2 regions of the Priestia sp. HNGD-A6 genome follow, and region 2 is predicted to be linked to the other one. Evidence: riboswitches for the same ligand, from Rfam matches in the RefSeq annotation. Region 2 holds a riboswitch; the other holds the start of a gene.
The links. Region 2 has a riboswitch for cyclic di-GMP ahead of SCI76_RS08575 (anti-repressor SinI family protein). Riboswitches for the same ligand answer to the same signal wherever they lie in the genome.

Region 1: it holds a riboswitch for cyclic di-GMP, as region 2 does, so the genes downstream of both, SCI76_RS03355 (anti-repressor SinI family protein) here and SCI76_RS08575 (anti-repressor SinI family protein) in region 2, are expected to answer to the same signal.

The regions. Positions count from the first base shown of each region.
Region 1 is NZ_CP138621.1:651,620-655,039, forward strand. Features, by position in the region: gene SCI76_RS03350 (fibronectin type III domain-containing protein) at 1-1,009, opposite strand, end outside; cyclic di-GMP riboswitch class I at 1,427-1,525, shown strand; gene SCI76_RS03355 (anti-repressor SinI family protein) at 1,550-1,696, shown strand; gene SCI76_RS03360 (helix-turn-helix domain-containing protein) at 2,038-2,370, opposite strand; gene SCI76_RS03365 (anti-repressor SinI family protein) at 2,696-2,842, opposite strand; gene SCI76_RS03370 (alpha/beta fold hydrolase) at 3,065-3,420, shown strand, end outside.
Region 2 is NZ_CP138621.1:1,692,647-1,696,066, forward strand. Features, by position in the region: gene SCI76_RS08565 (SpoIID/LytB domain-containing protein) at 1-1,095, opposite strand, end outside; gene SCI76_RS08570 (helix-turn-helix domain-containing protein) at 1,663-2,013, shown strand; cyclic di-GMP riboswitch class I at 2,114-2,200, shown strand; gene SCI76_RS08575 (anti-repressor SinI family protein) at 2,221-2,343, shown strand; gene SCI76_RS08580 (histidinol-phosphatase HisJ family protein) at 2,458-3,249, opposite strand.

The DNA of each region.
Region 1 (3,420 bases), 1.0 Mb from region 2:
CTTTTGTGTTCTCTGGTATAGTTGCATAATTTCTGTCTGGTTTTAAAACACCATCTACATACATATCACCAAAACCTAACCGCGCATATTGTGTTCCATTAAACTGAGAGTACAAATTGTAAGTGGGATTCGATTTTAAACTTTCAACAATTACATTTGTCCAAGCATTTTTTAAAGTTAAAAATTTTACAGTCAGTTCTATAGATGTAAAGCTTATAGAAGGGACTTCTACATAGTCAGTATTAGCTAATTTTGTGTATGAAAGGTTTCCCAATGTTCTAGTATTAATTGTAGTTCCATACCCTTCAATCTCCCCACCATTTTGAGACTTTACAGTAATACTATAATTTGTTGAAGGAGTTAGATTTGTTGCCATGAAAGTTGTAGCTGTTGTGGTTCCAATTAAAGATGTTCCTACATAGATGTTATAATTTTTGACGTCTGCTGATTGACTTGCAGTCCACGAAAGTGTCAAATTAGTACGATTCGTATCTGCGACTATCAAATTAGTTACATCATAAGGCATTAGTCGTTTAACAGACTGCAAAGGAAAATCGGCCAATGTTACACACCCTGCTAGTACCTCTTGAGTTTTAAAAGCATTACTCGATGTGTCGTTATAGACAAGAGAGTGAGCACTAACCTCTGAAATATCCTCTTGAAGGCCTTTTTTATATGATTGCACTAATTTACTGTCGACCATAATTTTCTCTTCAGTTGTGCTATCTATAATCATTATTTCAAAATCTGAAATATATAAATTTTCTGTTTTTTCTTCATATAATCTAAATTTCTCCGCTAATTCATTTATTTCTTGAAGTATATAAACTCTAATATTTGTTATTAGCTGATCAATACTTTCTATACCTTCTACATTTTTTAAAAGTTTATTACCGTTAGGCGTACCAATATATAATTCACTTGTATCGTTACACAAGCCAAACTCACCTTCGGCTAATGTCGAAAGATGAACTTTTAATCCTCGTCTAATTACAATTTTTAATGACATCAAAACTACCCTCCACTTGATAACTTTTGTAAATAATTAATTATTTTTTACTTTCTCTTACCTAAATTACTAAATACACACTAATTCTTTCATTCATAAAGATATTGCTAAAAACATCATTGGAACTTTTAAAAGTTACTTCAATTAATTATGGAGTACTTAAACAAGTATATAAAATTCATTTTAAGTACTCCTTTGTACATGCTATGCCTAAAAAAAAAAACCGATTGTACACTTGCCTATACAGACAAAATTGTTGATTCTTTTTAAAAATATGAAGCGTATTCAATTGTGAAAAATTATAACAAACTAACTTTTTCCATGTATGTATATCCTTTTATTCTACTTATTATAAAACCGACAAATTATGACACATTCAGGTATTTTCTTGTAGTAAAATGTTCGTAATACAAATGATTCAGAAAAGAGCAAACTGTTCGAAAGGTCAGGACGCAAAGCTGCGGGTCTAAAGTCATAGAATAAAATATAAAAGACTAGGATAGCCGGGTTACCTGATAGAGAAAAGCTGGAGGTAGAATAATGCTGAATCGTACTAACGTTGTGGAAGTAAATAAAAAGAAAGAGACGCTAGATAAAGAATGGGTTGAGCTTATGCATACCGCTTATAAAATGGGTATCTCTATTGAAGAAGTAAGAAGGTTTATTGCTTATAATAAACCTAGCTAAAAGGAAAAAGGAAGAGACGAGGGATTTAATTCACACAGGAATTAGATTCTTTTTTTTGAGGTGAGAATTATTAAAAGAGTGTATTCATTTGTAGAAGCTATACTTTAGGAGGTGTTTACTGTTATCAAAATAAAAAGAGAAATTTGTAACAATACGGTTAGAATAAGAAGGAAGGAAAAGAGATGAAATTAAAAGAAGTTGCCTCTTACCTCGTTGAGCTAAACGAAGGAATTAATTTAAATTTACTTAATAATAACTTTCTTTACTGATCATAGCAGAACCTTTAGGGGCAGTTGCAATTAATCAGTTTCTACTGCCCTTTAAATCAAATGCTCTTAGACTTACTGATTTGAACGCTGCCACTTTTGGAATTCAAGAAACTGTTTGAACTGCTCTTTGCTGATACCAGATTCAGCCGCTTCTTTTGCTAAATCTAACCATTCACTGTCTATTGAGATTGAGCTATCACTCTCGGAAGAATCATGAATTAACTTATCTACACTAACATGTAAAGAAGTTGAAATCTTATTTAAAAATTGAATAGAGGGGTTTAATTGAATATCTCTTTCCACAGAGGAGATGTAAGACTTAGCTACTCCAGCACGGTTAGCAAGCTCAGTTAATGATATTCCTTGTTTCTTTCGAAGTTCTCGGATACGTTGACCAATTGTCATATTTATCACCCTTAATAAATGCTTATAAGGATAATTGTACCACAGTTCCATGCTAAATCCTATAACAAATTAAATTATCGTCGAGCTATGAAAAACTGCTTAAACGGATTGAAATAACCTTATGATGCATTCGAAATAAGATATTACTTACCTGTTTTGCACAATCAATCCGTTAAAGCTATTGTAATTATATAGTAGATTTTTTCACTCATTGTACTTTTCAGAAAAAAATAATCATTCATTACCTACGCTCAAATACCAAAAAAGGGAGCTGTATTGAATTACCTTTCTTATACCAGCTTTTTTATTCTTTCACAAAAGTTTCTCATTTATTATATTCTTTTTTATTAAATTGGTTTGGATTAGAGATAAATTCCTTAACGTCTTGTATGCTGATTCCTTGATCTTGGGCTTTTAGCATTAAATGAACCCACTCTAAATCAATAGTACTTTTATCATTCGCGCTCATCATTCCAGTCCCCTTCATCGTAAATTTGATAACGCTTTCTAAAAATGTGATTAAATAAAAATACCTATTTTTCCCTGTTTTTTTACAGTATAATGGATATTACCAGAACATTAGACATTTTTTATTACTAAAAGCACCAATTTTTTTGAATTTTTTGTCTATTCCTATCATAATGATTTTACCGTTACACAAACGCTACAGTTAGACACTAGGAGGATTGTTTTTATGCCTTTTCTGCATACGGCGACAGAAAAAATTTACTATGAAGTTCATTCGCCTGTATTCACTGACCAGACAGACACCATTGTGATGATTCATTCTGTTATCACTGATCATACGCTTTTTGATTCTATTACTGCAGAATTAACCCAACATTATTGTGTTATTCAGTACGATTTGAGAGAGACAGGAAACAGCGCCTCCGCTACAGGGGAAATATCGTTTGAGACTCATATTGAAGATCTTTTCCACTTATTACATACGTTGCATATAAAGAAATGTTACTTAGTTGGCGTGGGATTTGGAGGACAAATCGCTGTTAAATTTACCGCCCGCTATGAATTTCTTGTTGAAGGACTGAT
Region 2 (3,420 bases):
ATCAAGCATAAATCGAATGTTATCTGCTTTATCTCCAGTTCGACTCCATGTTTTAACCGCAAGCTTGTTGTCTTGATCTACTTCGCCTTTCATTACGTAGGTTACGCTGATATCTCCTTTGCTCATACGCTGACCTGACGTTGGCTGATAAAGGCTAATTTTAGAAATGCCTACAATTTTAATGTCTTTTCCTTTAAATTGAGTCGCTGTTTGCATTTGTGCTTTAATTTTTCCTGCAATTTTTTCATCCGCTTCTTTTGTTTGACTCCACCATGAATTTGGGTTTTTCAAATCTTTTGTAGATAGGTCAATTTGCTGTTTTTGAACTGTTAATGACCATTTTGTTTGAGGATCATACGGATCAGTTTTCACTTGGAAGTAAGGATGAGAAGCTTTTCCCCATGCATTATAATCAGATTCAATGATTCCGCCGTTGCTTGAAGAAAACACAGAATTAATTAACGCCCCGTTGTACTTTAATACTTTTCCAAACGTTTCATCAACTGCGCTGCTGGTACTGTTGTACCATTCATATCCTCCGTATACCTGAAAGCTTGTTGTATCATCAATGATTTTACTTGCATAGCTTAATGCGTATGTTCTCGCAGCAACGGCCTGAGATTTTAACGCATCAGCATGCCAAGACGTATATACTTCTTTTGGAACAACGCCTTTTAAATAATCTTCCATTGGAATTGTATTGATGGGTCTGACATATTTGCTGCTTTCGTTGGTAAACTGTACGCTCCCTAAGTAGTTTCTGTTATTAATAGAAAGGAAGGCTTCGTATGTAGATGGTTTAGCAGTGAAGCTATCGAATTCACCAAGAGCTTCTTGGTTATGCAGTAGTTTGACTTTGCTCCCCGCTACTTTTACTTCGTACTCTGTATTAGCTTGAAGCGTTACTTCGCTGTCTGCAATCGTATAGGACTGCGAGGGCTTAATTTTAATACTGGATTGATTGCCTAAATAATTTTTTAATTTCACGGATACCGTCGGCTCTGTTTCAGCTGCCTGTACAGGCTTACTTGCAGCACTATAGCTAACCGTAATCAGTAAACTTAACATGAATACAATGGGTAAAATCTTTTTCATTCTGTCTACTTGTCTCCTTGTCTATTTTTCTGTTTTCCTTCGTTATATCGGCAGACTTTCGACATTTTTTAATCTTTTTAGCAAATTTCATTTAAAATATTTCTTTGAGTAGAACTAAATAAAAAAAGCATTGATAGGTATCAGTGCTTTTTTGGTATTGAACTGTATCTCTTTCACAGCATTCATACACTTATTTTCACTTCTCTCAACCGTTTTTCACTCTCTCTATTCGTTCCTTGTCTTACTCCAAAACACAACTTCACTTTTGAGCATATTAGTCATTTATTTGTGCAAGTCACTTGGAAGCTCCTCGCTGTGATTGCTCCATTTTGTCCACTCAGTTTTCTAGATCGTGTTTATCTCTCCTGTCTTGTAGGTTTCCATTTTTATTGTGAAGGATTTCTGTGAACCAGCCATGAACTTTACTAGAGACTTTCGAACTAAAAAAGCTTCTAAAAACAAGAAATGATTCGTTATAAAGAACCTTTTTTATAATTAAATACATAAAAATAAACTAATATGCGTTATAATGAACAAAAAAGGATACATGAAAAGGATGAACTTAACGTGATAGGAACCAAAATTAAAACTTTACGATTAAAAAACGGATATTCTATTACACGCTTAGCTGAAAAAGCCCGTATCTCAAAGTCATATTTATCTCATTTAGAGAAAGGTCTAAACAATAACCCGTCTATTCACATGCTAGAAAAAATAGCTTTTTCTCTTAATACAACAATTGATGAATTAATTGAAGCAGGAAGCAGAGATTTTACATTTTCTTCAAAACTATCTCTAAGCAACGAGTGGCTTTATTTAATAGAAGAAGCAATTAACGATGGAATGACCAAAGAGGAATTTACTGAATTTCATTCCTATTTAAAATTCAAAAAAAAAATGAATACATTAGTTGACTAATTATTTGATTTTTTTATGACAATCGACCTATTTCGACAGCATTCATGACAAACATACTATATAATGAACATAGGTTATATATGGTAACTATTACAAATTATCCAGACAAAGGCAAAATTATTGAAAAATAGTGACGCAAAGCTTCGGGTCTAAGGCCTCTTTTGGCTATGACGGCTGAGTTCCCTGGCAAAGGGTGGATGAATCGTAATGAAAGAAGAGAATGTACTGTCGATCGATCAGGAATGGATAAGTCTTATGCAAACAGCTCGCGCAATGGGGCTGACCATAGAAGAAGTTCGAACGTTTCTAAAAGAGTTTAAGCAGAACTGAATCCAAAAAGCACGCTCAGACTAGAGCGTGCTTTTTTCCTTTTATGCTCATTATTTTTCCTCATATAAACAAGTGTATAAAAAACGCTTGAAACAGATGTGAAACACACTTCTATTAAATACGAATTCCTTTTGGCTGACGCTGGTCAAACGTATAAATCTCCGTAAATCCGCACTGCTTCGCCATTTCAATCGCTTCTTTCATATGTGCTCCTACGGTTTCAGCAAAGTGTGAATCAGAGCCAATCGTTAAGATTTCTCCGCCTAGATTACGGTACAGCCTCACAACTTCAAGTGCCGGCAATGCTTCACCAAGCTTCCCTCTTATACCTGAAGTATTAATTTCAATTCCGATATTACGATCAATGGCTTTTTTCAAAATACCTGCAAGAATATCTTTAAATTGATGAAAGTCGTAGATGCCGTATTGCTCAAACGCATAGCGCTTCATTAAATCTAAATGAGCCAATACGTCAATGTCGGCTTCGCTTACTAGATTATACATTTCATTAAAATAAGCGCAGTAAATTGCTTCTTTATCGTTCAGCTCCAAATGTTTACGAAGCTTGATGTTATTAATGTTATGAACCGATCCTAAAATAAAATCAAAGTTCTCTTGCTTCATCGTTTCTTGATACTTCTCTTTTAAATAGTGCGGCTCGCAAATTTCAATTCCTTTTTTAATCACTAGCTGGCCTTGAAATTGATCTCTGCATTCCCCTAGTTCTCGTTCATATTTATCAAAATCCATATGACCGTACGTTGGCGCTAACGGATTTAATGAAAAGTGCTCGGTAAAACAAATTTCGTTTACACCGTTTTTCACAGCTTGTTCGCACACTTCTTTCATGACTGCCTGTGAGTCAAATGAATTGTTCGTGTGATGATGGTAGTCTACTAGATACATAATTAGTCACCTCTAAGTCTATTATACATTTCTCCTGCTCTTACTGCACATAGAGACCCTTTTCCCCCTTATTCCGCCTTTTTTCGTTCATAAAAAGTATTTCCAATAAAAAAAGATCTTTTTCCTCTTCCAGCAACCCTTCTTTTCTTATAAACTAACTTAATATAGCAG